Regions from separate parts of the Paragemmobacter aquarius genome, predicted to be linked through region 2. Evidence: riboswitches for the same ligand, from Rfam matches in the RefSeq annotation. Region 2 holds a riboswitch; the other holds the start of a gene.

Region 1 (8,900 bases), on a different replicon from region 2:
CCGATGCCAGCGGCAGCATCGCGCGCAGGGCGGCAACCGCATCGGCCTGCAACAGCCGGTCGCCGCTTTTGGCCACCATCACCGGATCCAGCACGATTGGCGCCTCTAGGCCCGCCAGCGCATCGGCAACCGCGCCGATGATGGGGGCGGTGCCCAGCATCCCGATCTTGACCGCGTCCACCCGGATATCGGCGCGGATCGCCGCGACCTGAGCCGTCACGAAATCCGGCGCGATCATCTGCACGGCAGTCACGCCTTGGGTGTTCTGCGCGGTCAGCGCGGTGAGGGCGGCCATGGCATAGCCGCCATTGGCCGAGATCGCCTTGATATCGGCCTGAATCCCGGCCCCGCCCGACGGGTCAGAGCCTGCAATCGACAGGATGTTGGGGATCATGCCACGCTCCATTCTGACAACAAGGCACGCGTGGTGGCCTGCGCATCCGGCGCGCGGGTCACAGCCGTGACCACGGCCATGCCGCAGGCACCGGCGGCGCGCACCGCCGCCGCATCGCCCGGCTTCAACCCGCCGATGGCATAGGTCGGCAATCCCGCCTCTGCCACGATCTGCGCCAAGCCGTCAAAGCCGATGGGCGTGGCGTGGTCGTGCTTGGTTTGCGTGGCGCGCACCGGCCCGGCCCCGATGTAATCCACGCCGGGCGGGATCACGCGCGCCTGCGCCACCGTCTCGATGGACAGGCCAAGCATCATCCCCGCAGGCATCCGCTGGCGGATAAGGGCTACATCGCCGTCGCCTTGCCCGATGTGCAAGCCGTGCGCGCCGGTGGCCAGTGCCACCTCGACCCGGTCATTGACGATCAGCCTCGCCCCAAGCGCCGTCAGTTCCGGCATCAGCAGCCGCACCAGCGCCGCCAGATCATCGTCCAGCGCCGTCTTGTCGCGCAATTGCACCCATGCCGCCCCGCCGCGTGCTGCCGCGCGCGCCTGTTCGGCCACGGCCAGGGCGGCACCCGGATCGGTGATCACATAAATCGGGCCCATCATGCGCGGCTGACCTTGGCGCCTGCGGTCACCTCCTGCGGCGTCAGGCTGTAAAGCGCGTCCAGAAACGCCACCTGAAAACTGCCGGGGCCAGCGGCACCTGCCGCCCGTTCCCCGGCCAGCCCGTAATAGGCCAGCGCCGCCACGGTGGCAGGCAGGGCGGGCTGGCCCACAGCAAAAGCCGCGATCGCCCCGTTCAGCGAACATCCCAAAGCAGTCACGCGCGGCATCAGCGCGTCACCATTGGCCACGCGGAACGCCTGCACGCCGTCGGTGACGTAATCGACCGGCCCCGATACAGCGACCACAGCCCCCGTGCGCAAGGCTAGGTCTTGCGCGCTGGCCTCGGCCGCTGTCACCGGATCGGCGCTGTCGGCCCCGCGCCCCGCGCCACCCATCCCGGCCAGCGCCAGAATCTCGGAGGCATTGCCGCGAATGACCGTTGGCCGCAGCGCCATCAGCCGAGCGCAAACATCCCGGCGAAACTGCGTCGCGCCCACGCCCACCGGGTCCAGCACCCAAGGACGGCCCGAAGCGATCATCACCTGTACGGCCATCTCCATCGCCTCGGCCCATGCCGGGTCCAGCGTGCCGATGTTGACGCACAGCGCCTGCGCAAGGCCTGCAAACTCTGCCACCTCCTCGCGCGCATGGACCATCGCGGGCGACGCCCCCACGGCCAGCAGCACATTGGCTGACACGTTCATTGCGACGAAATTGGTGATGCACTGCACCAGCGGCGCGGTGCTGCGCAGGGTGGCAAGGGTGGTGCCGAGGTTGTCCATTCTATTCTCCGGCCGCGCGCAACGGGGCCAGAGGTGGCGTCGGGGATGGCCAAAATACGGCCAAAGGGGACACCCACCGCAGACTCCCTACGCCAGCATTATCTGGTTCAGGTTCAAAGGGTGCTTCTCAGCCCGGTTGCCCGGACGCCCCTGTCGCGCTGCTTAGACACAAATATTTGCAGACAAAGTCAAGTCTGTGGCCTGTCTGGCAGAGCATGCCCTGTGTCTGATTTCGTCGGCCAGACCTCAAGGATGCCACACATGATGACCAATGCACCGCCGGCTATCTCGGTGGGCGACAGAATCTCGCCTGCAAAAACTGCAGCGGTTACTGCACCGAAAACCACTTCGGTCATTAAAAGGATGCCGACGCGTGCGGGGTCAAGTCTCACCGCCGCCCACATCAGCCCTGCAATCGAGATTACCCACCACAGCGCCGCCGTCACCAGAACCGCCCCAGCAACGACCGCCAGATCCGGCGCGGCAATCGCAGGAAACGGCTCCAGCACGGGCGCGGCAACAAGCGAGGTCAGGGCGGCGCCTATGGCGAACAGGAACGCCGACGGCAGCGGCCTGACGTCGGATTTGTTCCGCATCCCCGCCGTGGCAAAGGCCCAGACAAGGCCCCCGACAAAGGCCATCCATTCGCCCAGATCGCCGGGCAGCGGGATATCACCATCGCCTCCCAGCATGATGAACAGGCCTACAAGACCGGTGGCAATGGCAACCAGCCGGAGGCGCGGCACCTGCTGGCGCAGTAGGTACTTCGCGATCAGCACGCTCCAGACCGGGCTGAAGAACCACAGCAGCACAACAAGTGCCACCTTGCCGTACAGAAAGCCGATCGAATACAGTGCAAAGGCCGCCCCGCCCAACATGACCGAAACGATGCCAATGCGGTTTCTACCCCAAAGCGCTCGTTTGTCGGCAAGGACGAAGGGCAGCAGGAACATGGATGCGACCAGCGTGATCGCTCCCGTTCCCCATGCCCCGTCCAGCCCCCGTTCGGCCACGGCCCGGACGGGCACCCAATAAACGCCCCAGATGACGCCCGTTACAAGAACGACGGCCGAGGCCAGAAGGCTTGTGCTCATTTGTTTTCCTGTTCCGGACCGGTCGCAGATTTTCAAGACCATGTGTTTCCCACTACATATCGTTCAAGTGGATCACAGGCCGCCGCGTGCCGACAGTGCTTGACTCACTTGCGACAAGGGTGAGGCCATCAGCATAGACAGACACAAACTGGGTTTGAGCCCGGAAGGACGTGCCGCAGACCGGACACAAGCCTTCTTCTGGTAGGCCCGCAAAAAATTGGCGCTAACGAGAAGGTGCAGTCAGCCTTCTAACGGGCATTCACCATCGGCCGTGTCTTCAGCACTTCCAGGCTGTCCAGCAAAGCCTCGCGCGGCAGATCGCGGCCGATGATGACGACGCGGCTCTTACGATCCTCGCCCGACCAGCGGGCAAGGCGGATGGGTGGGTCGATGATGTGCTGGACGCCGTGGATGACAAACGGCGTGTCGAAGCCGTCGGCCCAGATCACCGCCTTCAGGCGCAAGATGTCGGGGCCGCGGGCGGCGATCAAGGTTTCCATCCAGATGTCCAGCATGATCGGATGGATCGGGTCATCAAAGACCATCGACACCGAAGAGATGCGGTCGTCATGGCGGGCCGCCGGGGCAATGGCGGCCAACAGGCTTGACCCCGGGGCCGGGGCCAACCCGAATAGGCCATGGGTTGGGCCGGTTGCAAAGGGGGCCAGCGATTTTGCCAATGGCGGAAGCGGCAAGGATGAAAGCGCATAGGCCGGGGCGTTCACCCAGGCTTCGGCTTCCGGCAACGCACCGTTCATGTCGGGGGCCCCATGGCCGAAAAGCTCGGTCAAAGGAACCGCGCCGCGCGTAGCGGTCACGATGCGCGCCCCGGGGGCAAGGGCCGCAAGCCGGGCGCGGAACCGCTCGGCCTGCGATGGTGTCACGAGGTCGGTCTTGGACAGAACCAGCACATCGGCCATGGCGACCTGCTGAACACTTTCGAACCCGGCATCCAGCGTGGCAGGGCCATGCGCGGCATCGCAGACTGTGACCACCCCATCCATCCGCAGCGTCGCCCCCAGACCGGGCGTCACGATCAGCGTGTGCAGGATCGGCGCGGGATCGGCGAGGCCAGTGGTCTCGATCACGATCCGGTCGAACGCCAGTTTCCCGGCGCTGCGCTTTTCGAACAGGCTTTCCAGCGCCTGCACCAGATCGCCGCGCACCGTGCAGCACATACAGCCGGAGGAGAGAAGCACCGTTTCTTCGGTCGTCTCGACGATCAGGTCATGGTCAAGACCCACATCGCCGAACTCGTTGACGACAACGGCGATGCGGCCTGCCGAGGCATCGCGCAGGAGCGCATTGAGAAGCGTGGTCTTTCCGGCGCCAAGATAGCCGGTGATCAGGGTCAGGGGAATTCGGGACATCTTCGACTTGTGCTATGTTATACTATAACGTATATCTGCCATCGATCCCCTGAAAGCAAGCCAGAATGACCGTTACTTTCGCCCCCCGCCCGTCTGTCCTCGATGTCGAAGAAGGCCTGGCCCTCGCCCCGCGCTTTCCGGCGGATGGCCTCATGCCCTGCGTGACGACCGATGCCGCGGACGGCACCGTGCTGATGCTGGGCTGGATGAACGAACAGGCGTTGCGGCTGACCATCGAGACGTGCGAGGCGCATTACTTCAGCCGCACAAGGCAAGCGGTCTGGCACAAGGGCGCGACCTCGGGCCTGACTCAGACTGTGGTCAGGATGCGGATCGACGACGATCAGGATGCAATGTGGCTGGAGGTTACCGTCGCAGGCTCTGGCGCGTCGTGCCATGTCGGCTATCGGTCCTGCTTCTACCGTGAGGTGCCTATCGGCCCCGCTGCCGGTGGTCCGCTGCGGTTCACCGAGACCGAGCGCCGGTTTGACCCCGTCGCGGTCTATGGCGATGCGCCGAACCCGACGATCCTGTGAGGCCGGCATGGGCGCGGCTTTAACCCCGAATGAGATCGAAGTGCTGGCCCTCTTGCGCGGGGCGAATGGCCCGATGACGGCCTATCAACTTCTTGGCCGGATGCAGCGCAAAGGTGGTGCAGTGGCCCCTCCCACAGTCTATCGCGCCCTGAAAGGGCTGGAAGAGGCCGGTGTCGTGCAACGGATCGAAACGCTGCGCGCTTGGGCCGTGGTCACCTCGCCCGTGCCGGGGGTGGTGGCGATCTGCGACGATTGCGGGTCCGTGCGCAGCGTCGAGGCGCCAAGCCTGTTTGAAAGCCTCCATCAGCGCCTCGCCGCTGAGGGTTTTGCCGAGGCGCGCCAGACCATCGAGGTGCATGGCCGTTGCGGCGATTGCACCGGGGGCCAGGCATGAAGGACCTCCTCCTCTCCGGCGTGGTCCTGCGGCTGACGCTGGCCCTTGGTCTATCCGCCACCCTGTGGGTCGGGCTCTGGCTGGTGGTGGGCTGACATGGCATTGCGCATCCGTGATCTGACACTGGGCTATGACCGGCATCCTGCGGTGCATCACCTTGACCTTGACCTGGCCCCGGGCAGCCTGACTGCCGTGGTTGGACCGAATGGCGCGGGGAAATCCACGCTGCTGAAGGGCCTAACCGGCGAGCTTGTTCCCCTGGAAGGCCGGATCGACCGGGGGGTGGCGCGGCTGGCCTACCCTGCCGCAACTCTCCGAGGTGGACCGCAGCTTTCCCATCGCGGTCGGGGCCTTTGTTGCCATGGGGCTGTGGCATCGGGTCGGGGCCTTTGGTCGGGTCGGGGCCAAGGACGCCGCGCGGGTGGCCGAGGCGCTGGCGGCCGTGGGCCTGACTGGCTTTGACCAACGCCCGATCTCGGCCTTGTCGGGCGGTCAGGTGCAGCGGGTGATGTTCGCGCGGCTGCTGTTACAGGATGCCGACCTGATCCTTCTCGACGAACCCTTCACCGCGCTCGACACCAAGACCGCCGCTGACCTTCTGGCAGTCGTGCAGCGCTGGCATGGCGAAGGGCGCACCGTGCTTGCCGTTCTGCATGACATCGAAGCGGTGCGCAGGCATTTCCCCGAAACCCTGCTGCTGGCGCGCGAAAAGGTCGCGCATGGGGCGACGGATAAGGTCCTGACTGCCGAGAACCTGTTCCGCGCTCGCCAGATGTCTGAGGCTTTCGACGACAGTGCCAATGTCTGCGTCCGCCCTGCCACACGGGGTGCCGCATGAGCTGGCTGGTCGATCCCTTCGCCGACTTCGCTTTCATGCAGAGGGCGCTCTTGGGCTGCCTTGCGATCTCGCTGGGGGCTACGCCGGTCGGCGTGTTCCTGCTTTTGCGCCGGATGAGCCTGACGGGCGATGCCATGGCCCATGCGATCCTGCCCGGGGCGGCGGTGGGCTATCTGGTGGCCGGGCTGAACCTGGGCGCGATGACCATCGGCGGGGTGGCGGCGGGGCTGATTGTGGCCGTCCTGACCGGGGCCGTCGCCCGCTTTACCGCCCTGCGCGAGGATGCCTCGCTTGCCGCCTTTTACTTGATCTCGCTGGCCTTGGGCGTGCTTCTCGTCTCGCTGAAGGGGTCGAACGTCGACCTGATGCATGTGCTGTTCGGTACGGTCCTGGCGCTGGACGACGCGGCGCTGATGCTGCTGTGTGCGATCACCACCTTCACACTGGTCGCGCTGGCGCTGGTCTTTCGCCCTCTGGTGCTGGAATGCGCCGATCCGCGGTTCCTCGCCTCGGTCAGCCGGTGGAGCGGGCCGGTGCATTTCCTGTTCCTTGGCCTTGTCGTCCTGAACCTTGTTGCCGGGTTTCAGGCGCTTGGCACGCTGATGGCCGTGGGGATCATGATCCTGCCCGCCGCTGCCGCCCGGTTCTGGGCCAGTTCCATCGGCGGGATGCTGGCGGTCGCCGCCACGGTCGCGGCCGTCTCCTCCGTCGCCGGACTGTTGGCCTCTTACCACGCAGGGCTCCCGTCCGGCCCTGCGATCATCCTCGCCGCCGGAACCCTTTACCTCCTGTCGCTCGCGTTCGGTCCCTCGGGCAGCCTTGCCGCCCGCTATTGGCCACGCGCCCATCTTGAAGCCTGAAAGGATACTCCCATGATTACTCGCCGTCTCCTGCTCGCCTCCGCCGCCGCATTGGCCTTTGCCGCACCGGCATGGGCCGAAGACAAGCTGCGCGTCATCGCTACCTTTTCGATCCTCGGCGACATCGTTGCGAATGTCGGCGGTGACCGGGTCGAGGTGACCACGCTGGTCGGCCCGGACGGGGACGCGCATGTGTTCCAACCTGCGCCCGCCGATGCGCAGGCGGTGGCAGGCGCGCAGGTGATCGTCGCCAACGGGCTTGGGTTTGAAGGTTGGATGGACCGGCTGATCGAAGCCTCGGGCACAACGGCCGTCCTGATCAATGTGTCCGAAGGGGTAAGCCCGATCGCCTTTGGCGAAGAAGAGCACGCGGAAGAAGGTGGGCATGAAGGCCATGATCACGGTGACCACGCGGAAGGGGCTGGCCACGATGGGCACGATCACGCTGACCATGGCGATGAGGCCGGTCATGAGGGGCATGACCATGGTGCCTTTGACCCCCACGCCTGGCAAAGCCCGGTCAATGTGGCGCTGTATGTCGGCAACATTGCCCAAGGCCTTACATCGGTCGACCCGGAGGGTGCAGCCGTCTATCAGGCCAACGCCGCCTCCTACATCGCGGAGCTTGATGCGCTTGATGCCGAAATCCGCACGGCCGTTGCGGCCCTGCCCGAGGATCGCCGCACGGTGGTCACGTCACACGACGCGTTCGGCTATCTTGCCGCCGGCTACGGCCTGACCTTCGTCGCGCCACAGGGGGTTTCCACAGAAGCGGAAGCATCCGCGCAAGATGTGGCGGCCCTGATTACCCAAATCCGTGAGCAGAGCATCGCTGCCGTCTTTGTCGAGAACATCGCCGACCGCCGCCTGCTCGAGCAGATCGCCACCGAGACCGGCGCGGCCATCGGCGGCACGCTCTATTCCGACGCGCTGTCCGGTCCTGAAGGCCCCGCCGCCACCTACCTTGCCATGATGCGCCACAACCTGTCGCAGCTGACCGCTGCGCTGACCAACTGAGGTAACCCCATGAACGCCCAAACCCCCGTGACCGTGCTGACCGGCTTTCTTGGCGCCGGGAAGACCACGCTTCTGAACCGCATCCTGACCGAGCCGCATGGCAAGAAATACGCCGTCATCATCAACGAATTCGGCGAAACCGGGATCGACAACGAACTGGTGATCGACGCCGACGAAGAGATCTTCGAGATGAACAACGGCTGCATCTGCTGCACCGTCAGGGGCGATCTGATCCGCATTCTGGCCGGGCTGATGAAGCGCAAGGATTTCGATGGCATCCTGATCGAGACGACCGGCATGGCCGACCCCGCCCCGGTGGCGCAGACCTTCTATGTCGATCAGGACGTGGCTGAGAAGACGCGGCTGGATGCCATCGTCACGGTGGTCGATGCGGTGAACCTGTCCACCCATCTGGACGAGGCACATGAAGCCGCTGAGCAGATCGCCTTTGCCGATATCATCCTCCTGAACAAGGTCGATTTGGTGGACGCTGCAGCGCTGGCCACCGCCGAGGCGCGGATCAAGGCGATCAATCCCTACGCCAAGATCGTGAAGACCGAGAAATGTGGCGTCGCGCTGGATCAGGTGCTGGGGCTTGATGCCTTCAGCCTGGAACGCGTGCTGGAGATTGAGCCGGATTTCCTCGACGAAGACCACACGCATGAGCATGAGGAGGATATCACCTCGGTCTCCCTCTCCTCCGACACGCCGCTGGACGAGAAGAAGTTTCAGTCTTGGTTCGGCAAGCTTCTGCGCGAACGCGGGCAGGATATCCTGCGGTCGAAGGGCATTCTCGACTTTGCAGGGCAGGAGGAGCGGTTCGTCGTCCACGCCGTCCATATGCTGACCGATGGCTCACCGCTCGGGCCCTGGCCCGCGGGCAAGGCCCGATCCTCGAAACTGGTCTTCATCGGCCGCGATCTGGACAAGATGGGGCTGGCCGAGGGCTTTGCCGCCTGCAAGGCCGCCTGATGCCGGTCTTGGAGCGGCACGATCCCCTGGCGCCC
Region 2 (8,900 bases):
ATGTTCCCCTATCCTTCGGGGCGCATCCATATGGGGCATGTGCGGAATTATACGATGGGGGACGTGGTCGCCCGATACAAGGCAGCGTCTGGGTTTTCGGTGCTGCATCCGATGGGGTGGGACGCCTTTGGCATGCCCGCCGAGAACGCGGCGATGGAGCGGGGCGGGCATCCCAAGGAATGGACTTACGGCAACATCGCCGACATGCGGGCGCAGATGAAGCCGCTTGGCCTGTCGATCGACTGGAGCCGCGAATTCGCCACCTGCGACCCTGAATATTACGGCCAGCAACAGGCCATGTTCATCGACATGATGGAAGCGGGCCTTGTCTACCGCAAGAACGCGGTGGTGAACTGGGATCCGGTCGATATGACCGTGCTTGCCAACGAACAGGTGATCGACGGGCGCGGTTGGCGGTCGGGGGCGGTGGTCGAACGGCGCGAGCTGACGCAGTGGTTCTTCCGCATCTCGGACTATTCGGGCGAGTTGCTCGAGGCGCTGGATTCGCTGAAGGATTGGCCGGAAAAGGTGCGCCTGATGCAGGCGAACTGGATCGGCAAATCGCGCGGGCTGCAGTTTGCTTTTACCACCACGGGCGCGCCGGAAGGATTCGACCGGCTCGAGGTGTATACGACCCGCCCCGACACGCTGCTTGGCGCGTCTTTTGCGGCGATCTCGCCCGACCATCCGCTGGCAAAGCAGCTTGAACGCCACGATCCGAAGGTTGCCGAATTCGTCGCTGAATGTCGCCGCATTGGCACGAGCGAAGAGGCGTTGGAAAAGGCCGAAAAGCGCGGGCTGGACACGGGCATCAAGGTCTTGCACCCGTTCGATGACAGTTGGGAACTGCCGGTTTACATCGCCAACTTCATCCTGATGGACTACGGCACCGGCGCGATCTTTGGTTGCCCGGCGCATGACCAGCGTGATTTCGAATTCGCCTCGAAATACGGATTGGCAATCAAGCCGGTCTTTGTGGCCGAGGGTGCGGAGGAGGCGGCGCTTGCCGCAGCTTTCGTTCCGATGAAATCCGAGCGCGTGCGCTATGTGCGCGGCTTTGCCGGTGCTGAAACCCAGACCGGCGAGGAAGCGGTCGCTGCCGCGATTGCCCAATGCGAGGCGAACGGGGTGGGGCGCGGCGTTACGAACTATCGCCTGCGCGACTGGGGCATTTCGCGCCAGCGGTATTGGGGCTGCCCGATTCCGGTTGTGCATTGCGCGACCTGCGGCGTGGTGGCCGAGGCGAAGGCGAACCTGCCCGTCAAGTTGCCCGATGATGTGACGTTCGACCAGCCGGGCAACCCGCTGGACCGACACCCGACTTGGCGCGATTGCACCTGCCCGAAGTGCGGGGCTGCGGCGCGGCGGGAAACCGACACGATGGACACGTTCGTCGATTCGTCGTGGTATTACGCCCGCTTCACCGCGCCCCGTGCGACCACGCCCACCGTGGCCGAGGATGCGGATTACTGGATGAACGTCGACCAGTACATCGGCGGGATCGAGCATGCGATTCTGCACCTGCTCTATTCGCGCTTCTTTGCCCGTGCGATGCACAAAACAGGCCATCTGCCCGCCCGCGCGATCGAGCCGTTCAACGCGCTCTTTACCCAAGGCATGGTGACGCACGAGATTTACAAGACGACCGACGCCAATGGCCGCCCTGTCTATCACCTGCCCGAAGATATCATCCGCAGCGAGCAGGGCGCGACCCTTGCCGATGGCACGGTGGTCGAGGTGATCCCTTCGGCCAAGATGTCGAAATCCAAAAAGAACGTGGTCGATCCGTTGAAGATCATCACCGATTTCGGGGCAGATACCGCGCGGTGGTTTGTCATGTCGGACAGCCCGCCGGAGCGGGATGTGGAATGGACGGCATCGGGGGCCGAGGCGGCCTTTAAGCACCTTGCCCGTGTGTGGCGCATCGCGGACGAGCTGACGCGGGCCGATGCGGCGGCCAATCCGGCGGAAGATGCGGCGCTGGCCAAGGCCACGGCCAAGGCGGTGGACGAGGTGACGCGCGGGATCGACGGCTTCGCCTTTAACAAGGCCATCGCCAAGCTTTACGAATTCACCAACACGCTGTCGCGTTCGGGCGCTGGCGTGGCGGCGAAACGGGGGGCGATGCTGACCATGGCGCAGTTGATGCAGCCGATGACGCCGCACCTTGCCGAGGAAGTCTGGCATATGCTGGGCGGCGCTGGCCTTGTGGCGCAGGCCGCTTGGCCAAAGGCCGACCCTGCGCTGCTGGTGGACGATTCGGTGACCCTGCCGATCCAGATCAACGGCAAGCGGCGGGCGGAAATCACCGTTCCTGCGGGCATGCCTGCATCCGAGGTTGAAAAACTCGCCCTTGCAGACGAAGCTGTGGTCAAGTTCCTTGCAGGGGCGCCTGTGAAGAAGATCATCGTCGTCCCGGGGCGCATCATCAATGTCGTTGCCTGACCGCCGCACAGTCCTGTCATTGCTCGCAGCCCTGCTGATTGCAGGCTGCGGCTTTACGCCCGCCTATGCGCCGGAAGGGGCGGGGACAAAGCTGCGGGGCCGCGTTGCGGTGCAGGTGCCGGCCACGCGGAACGATTTTGCGCTGGCCTCGCGGCTGGAAACCCGTCTTGGCGCTGCCGACGCGCCGGCCTATGACCTTGGCTATAGCGTGACGGTCTATAGCATCAGCGGGGGCATCACGCCCGACAACGAGACCACGCGCTATCAGCTAAAGGGCAGTGTCGCCTATACCCTGACCGACCGCGCGACACAGGCGCGGGTTGCCGGTGGAACGGTGCGGAATTTCACCTCGTGGTCGGCCACCGGGTCGACCGTTGCGGGCATCGCCGCCGAAGAGGCTGCAGCGGCGCGGTTGATGCAGATCCTTGCCGATGACATCGTCACGCGCCTGATCGCCGAGTTGCCATGATCCTTCGCGGGATTGAAGCCACGCGGTATTTCGCCAAACCCGACCCTGCCAAGACCGGCCTGCTGATTTTCGGCGCAGATGCGATGCGGGTGGCCCTGAAACGGCAAGAGGTGATCGCGGCGCTGATCGGGCCAGAGGGCGAAGGCGAGATGCGGCTTGCGCGGATCGCCGCAGCCGAGTTGCGGAAAGACCCTGCGGCGCTGCTCGATGCGATAAAGTCGCAAGGCTTCTTTCCCGGCCCGCGTGTCGCCTTTGTCGAGGATGCGACCGATACGCTGACCGCCACGATCCAGACTGCGCTGATGGAATGGCGCGCGGGCGACGCGCAGATTGTCGTGACGGCTGGCGGGTTGACGGCGAAATCGACGCTCAAGACGCTGTTCGAAAAGCACCCCGCCGCCTTTTGTGCCGGGCTTTACGACGATCCGCCCAGCCGCGAAGAGATCGAGGCGGCGCTGGCCAAGGCGGGGCTGACATCGATCGACCGCGAGGCGATGACCGATCTCGCGAACCTTGCCCGTGCGCTGGACCCCGGTGATTTCCGCCAGACGCTCGACAAGATCGCGCTTTATAAATACCGCGACCCAAGCCCGCTGACGCCGTTGGAGGTTGCCACGCTTGCGCCTGCCACTGTCGAGGCCGAGGTGGATGATCTGATCATGGCCGTTGCCGAGGGCCGCCAGAACGACATCGCGCCGCTGTTTCGCAGGCTGGAGGCGCAGGGCACCGCTGCCGTCACGCTGTGCATCGCAGCCATGCGCCATTTCCGCGCGCTACATACTGCCGTGACCGATCCGGGCGGGGTGTCGTCGGGCATCGCCAAGGCGCGCGGCGTGCCGTTCAAGGCGCGGGACGCGATGCAGCGGCAGGCATCGAACTGGGGCAGCCGCAAGCTGGAAGATGCGATAACGCTGCTGGTGGAAACCGATCTGACGCTTCGGTCGACGTCGCGCGCACCGACCATGGCATTGATCGAGCGCGCGCTGATCCGTCTGGCCATGATGTCGCAACGGCGGGGGTGACGTGTCGGCTTCAGGGAGTGCGCCCCCTTACCATTCGGGGGCAGGCTTTGTAGAAGTGACCGAACCGGCAACCAAAGGCCCGCCATGACCCGATTTATCCGTATGTTCGGCCCCGTCATGGCTGCCCCGCACGCAGCCGAAGTCACCCGCGCCGCAGTCGGTGCGGCGCTGGGGCTTCTGGTCTGCGACCTGATCCTGTGGGCGCTGTCGGGTGGGGCCGATCTGGCCCACCTGACCCTGATCGCGCCCTTTGGCGCGTCGGCCTTCCTGATCTTTGCCGTGCCGAACAGCCCGCTGGCCCAGCCCTTCAGCGCGATTGCGGGCAATACGCTGTCGGCGCTTGCCGCAATCGCGGTGCTGCACCTGACGGATAACCCGCTTGTCGCGGCCCCGCTTGCCGTGGGGCTTGCGATTGCGGTGATGGGGGTGACCCGCGCGTTCCACCCGCCTGCCGGAGCGGTCGCGCTGGCCACGGTGATCGCGGCGAGCGGGGCGCAGCCGCCGACGTGGGCCTTTGCCTTTACGCCGGTCTTTGCCGGTTCGGTGCTGCTTGTGGTCGCGGGTATTGGCTGGAACACCTTGACGGGGCGGAAATATCCGTTCCGCCAGCCCGCGCCTTCGCCCCATGGCACCAAGGATGCGCTGCCGGATCGCCGTCTTGGGCTGACCGCGCCCGAACTTGGCCATCTGCTCGACCGGTTGCGGATGACGCCGAACATCGGGGTCGAAGATCTTGCCCGCGTCATCACGGCGGCCGAGGCAGAAGCGGCAGCGCAGCATCTGGGCGATTTGACCGCCGCCGACATCATGTCGCGCGATCTGGTCACCGTGCCACCCACGACGCCCTTGAAAACGCTGGCGCAGGTGTTCCGCATCCACCGCTTCAAGACGCTGCCGGTCAGCGAGGGCGGCCATTACGCGGGGCTGATCGACCAGTCGGCCCTGCTTGGCCTGACGGATGGCAGGGTTACCGCCGCCGATCTGGTCACGCCGGTCGAAACTGCCTTGCCCGGGACGACTGCCGCGACCCTGATGGATCTGTTGGCGGATGGCCACCAGCAAGCCGTGCCGGTTTTGGAGGGTGGCAGGCTGACGGGGCTTGTCACGCGGTCGGACCTGATTGCGCTGCTTGCCGCCCGTCTGCGAAGTGCTACCCCCTAGACATTGCCCGCCGCGCCGTGGCCTAATCGTGCCATGCAAAGCCCTATCGAACAGCTACACCGTGACTGCGAAGCCCTTGGCACGCGCCTGTTCACCGTGTCGATCCTTGACCGCGCCAATGGCCTGTCGCGCCGCGCCTATACCTCGCATCCGGTGGAATATCCGGCGCAGGGCACCAAACCGATGCTGGATGACGCGTGGTTCGACCATTGCATCCGGCAGGCGCAGTATTTTCTGGCCAATACACCGGCCGAGTTCGAACAGCATTTCTTCGACCATGCGCTGATCACATCGATGGGGCTGGGTTCGGCGTTGAACATTCCGCTTGCCGATTCGGGCGGGACGGTCGTTGCGACCGTCAACCTGCTGGCCGAAGCCCTGCACTTCACGCCGGAACGGCTGGCCGCTTACCTGTCGCTTGTGGCTGACAGCCGCGACGCGGTTCTGGGCGATCGGCTGTTTTCCGGCCTGCAAGGCTGATTTCGGCCCCTTGCGTCTGGCAAGGCATGGCCTATGTTCACCATCACCTCGGGGTGCCTGACCTGTCAGGCTGAGATGCGAAAGCGGACCCGTTGAACCTGAACCGGATCATACCGGCGGAGGGAAGGTGCGTGGAAAGACCTCCAAGCCCGACCTGTCCCGTCGCAATTGGAGGAAGACATGAAAACTTCGATCCTTGCGCTGGGTTTTGCCACTGTCGCCACGGGTTTTGCCTGTGCCGCTGCGGCTGAAACCCCTGTGCTTACAGTGCTGACCTATGACAGTTTCGTTGCCGAATGGGGCCCCGGCCCTGCGGTGGAAAAGGCGTTCGAGGCCGATTGCGCCTGCGACCTGCGGTTCGTCGCGGCGGGCGATGGCGCGGCACTGCTGGCGCGGGTGCAGATGGAGGGCGCTGCGTCAGATGCCGATGTGGTGCTGGGGCTGGATACCAGCCTGACGGCGGCTGCGCGGGCCACGGGGCTGTTCGCGCCGCATGGCCAGACATGGGCCAATACGCTGCCCGTACCGTTCGAGGATGCCGATTTCGTGCCCTATGACTGGGGGTGGTTTGCGATGGTCTATGACAAGACCAAGGTAACCGATGTTCCGACATCCTTCGAGGCGCTTGCCGCATCCGACCTGAAGATCGTCATCCAGGACCCGCGGTCATCGACGCCCGGTCTGGGGCTTTTGCTGTGGGTCAAGGCGGCTTACGGCGATAGGGCCAAGGATATCTGGGCCGGACTTGCGGATAACATCGTCACCGTCACGCCAGGATGGTCGGAAGCTTACGGGTTGTTCACCGAAGGCGAGGCGGACATGGTGCTGTCTTACACCACATCGCCTGCCTATCACCTGATTGCGGAAAGCGATGATACCAAGGCCGCCGCCGTGTTCGACGAGGGCCATTACATGCAGGTCGAGGTGGCCGGAAAGCTGGCAGCGACCGATCAGCCCGCGCTTGCCGACCGGTTCCTTGCCTTTATCGGCAGCGATGCCTTCCAGTCGACCATTGCGACAACGAACTGGATGTATCCGGCGGTGACGCCTGCTGGGGGCCTGCCCGAAGGCTTTGATCGCTTCCGCCCTGCCAAATCGCTGCTGATGTCGGCGGATGAGGCGGCGGCGGCGCGCGATGGCGCTTTGGCCGAATGGCAAGCGGCGCTCGCGCAATGAGCCACGCGCCGGGGGCGGCCGCTGTCGCCGCCCTTGTCGCGGGGCTGACGCTCGGCATGGCCGGTGTCGTGGGCGCAGGGGCGGGAAGCCTGTGGCCCACGGCTGCCGATCTGGCGGCGCTGCGCTTTACGGTGCTGCAAGCGGCGCTGTCGGCGGTGATTTCCTGCGCCTTGGCGGTGCCCGTGGCGCGGGCTCTGGCGCGGCGGCGCTTTCTTGGCCGCGGGGTGCTGATCACGCTGATGGGGGCGCCGTTCCTTTTGCCGGTGATCGTGGCGGTGCTCGGCCTGTTGGCCGTATTTGGACGGTCGAGTATTGTCAGCGATGGCTTGGCTTTGGCCGGTTTGCCGCCTTTGTCGATTTACGGGCTGCACGGGGTGGTGCTGGCCCATGTGTTCCTGAACCTGCCGCTTGTCACGCGGATGCTGCTGATGGGGTGGCAGGCGATTCCGGCCGAACGCTTCCGGCTGGCGCAATCGCTGGGGATGCCGCCCGCCGCGCAGTTCCGGCATCTGGAATGGCCGATGCTGCGAGCGGTGCTGCCCGGCGCGGCGGTGGTGGTGTTCACCATTTGCCTTGCCAGTTTCGCGGTGGCGTTGACGCTGGGCGGCGGGCCGGGGGCGACCACGGTCGAGCTTGCGATCTATCAGGCGCTGCGGTTCGATTATGATCCGGCACGGGCGGCGGCGCTGGCGGTGATCCAGTTCGGGCTGGGGGCCGTTGCGGTGGCGCTGGGCTGGGCCGTGCTGGGGCGTGCCGGTTTCGGCAGTGGCTTGGGGCGGCGGATCGGGGTTGGCGCGCCAAAGGGGTGGAGGCGCGGGGCCGATGCGCTGGCGGTGATGCTGGCGGCGGCGTTCCTGCTTGTGCCGCTTGGCGCGGTGGTCTGGCGCGGGGTTGGCGGATTGGGCGATTTGCCCGCCGGGCTTTGGGCGGCGCTGGTCCGGTCGGTCGCGGTTGCGCTTTTATCGACGGGAGTCACGATGGGGGCCGCGCTGGTGCTGGCGCTGGCGGTGGCGCGGGGCGCGCGCGGGGCGGGGCTGTTCGACACGGTTGCGACCTTGCCGCTTGCGGTGTCGGGGCTGGTGCTGGGGACGGGGCTGTTCCTGACGGTGCAGCCTTTTGTGCGGCCCGAGGCTGTGGCCCTGCCCGTGACCGTGATGGTCAACGCGCTGTTGTCGCTGCCCTATGCTTACCGGTTGCTGCTGCCCGAGGCGCGGGCGCTTCATGCCGATTACGACAGGCTGGCGCGGTCTTTGGCGCTGACCGGTGTGGCGCGGTTGCGCTGGGTCGCGCTGCCGCGTCTGGCGCGCCCCTTGGGCTTTGGTGCGGGGGTGGCGGCGGCTTTGTCGATGGGTGATCTGGGCGTGATCACGCTTTTTGCCGGAGAGAGCGGGGCCACCTTGCCCCTGTATGTGCACCGTCTGATGGGCGCTTACCGGATGGATGCGGCGGCAGGGGCGGCGCTGGTGCTGGTGGCCGCAAGCTTTGCGCTTTTCGCGCTTTTTGACGGGATGGGACGCCGTGCTGCAACTCGATAAACTTGTGCTGACCGAACCCGGCTTTCGGCTGGTGGCCGATTTTTCGGTGCCTATGGGTGCCCGCGTGGCGATCATCGGGCCGTCGGGGGCGGGGAAATCGACGCTGCTGAATGCAATTGCCGGTTTTGTGCAGCCCGAGGCCGGGCGCGTTTTGTGGCAGGGGCAAGACCTTGCGTCGCTGTCGCCCGGAGAGCGGCCCGTGACGATCCTGTTTCAGGACCAGAACCTGTTCCCGCATCTGACCATTATGCAGAACCTTGCGTTGGGTCTTTCGCCGCGGCTTCGCCCGACCCCGGAACAGTTAGAGCAGGTCGCGCAGGCCTTGGCGCGGACGGGTCTGGCGGAGCTGGGCAATAGGCGGCCTGCCGAGTTGTCGGGCGGGCAGGCGGGGCGCGTTGCCTTGGCGCGGGCGCTGTTGCGGGCGCGGCCCTTGTTGCTGCTGGATGAACCCTTTGCGGCGCTGGGGCCTGCGCTCAAGGCCGATATGCTGGCTATGGTGGCCGAGGTCGCTGACGCGACGGGGGCCACGGTGCTGATGGTGACGCATGATCCCAAAGACGCACAACGGCTTGGCGGGCAGACCATTCTGGTTGCCGACGGAACCGCGCAGCC

What was found. A riboswitch is a leader RNA that binds a small molecule or an ion and turns the genes downstream of it on or off. The one in region 2 is predicted to bind thiamine pyrophosphate.
Region 1: linked by a shared signal. The riboswitch ahead of thiM (hydroxyethylthiazole kinase) and the one ahead of thiB (thiamine ABC transporter substrate binding subunit) in region 2 are both predicted to bind thiamine pyrophosphate.

What each region holds. Positions count from the first base shown of each region.
Region 1 is NZ_CP028920.1:145,335-154,234, forward strand. It holds gene thiD (bifunctional hydroxymethylpyrimidine kinase/phosphomethylpyrimidine kinase) at 1-394, opposite strand, end outside; gene thiE (thiamine phosphate synthase) at 391-999, opposite strand; gene thiM (hydroxyethylthiazole kinase) at 999-1,784, opposite strand; TPP riboswitch at 1,852-1,946, opposite strand; gene HYN69_RS19945 (DMT family transporter) at 1,973-2,878, opposite strand; gene HYN69_RS19950 (CobW family GTP-binding protein) at 3,127-4,248, opposite strand; gene hisI (phosphoribosyl-AMP cyclohydrolase) at 4,314-4,784, shown strand; gene HYN69_RS19960 (Fur family transcriptional regulator) at 4,792-5,178, shown strand; partial or broken gene aztA (zinc ABC transporter ATP-binding protein AztA) at 5,275-6,016, shown strand; gene HYN69_RS19970 (metal ABC transporter permease) at 6,013-6,876, shown strand; gene HYN69_RS19975 (metal ABC transporter substrate-binding protein) at 6,889-7,893, shown strand; gene HYN69_RS19980 (CobW family GTP-binding protein) at 7,903-8,865, shown strand; gene HYN69_RS19985 (WD40 repeat domain-containing protein) at 8,865-8,900, shown strand, end outside.
Region 2 is NZ_CP028918.1:3,406,881-3,415,780, reverse strand. It holds gene leuS (leucine--tRNA ligase) at 1-2,445, shown strand, start outside; gene lptE (LPS assembly lipoprotein LptE) at 2,432-2,914, shown strand; gene holA (DNA polymerase III subunit delta) at 2,911-3,936, shown strand; gene HYN69_RS16535 (HPP family protein) at 4,021-5,097, shown strand; gene HYN69_RS16530 (GAF domain-containing protein) at 5,131-5,577, shown strand; TPP riboswitch at 5,617-5,719, shown strand; gene thiB (thiamine ABC transporter substrate binding subunit) at 5,758-6,753, shown strand; gene HYN69_RS16520 (thiamine/thiamine pyrophosphate ABC transporter permease ThiP) at 6,750-8,288, shown strand; gene HYN69_RS16515 (thiamine ABC transporter ATP-binding protein) at 8,272-8,900, shown strand, end outside.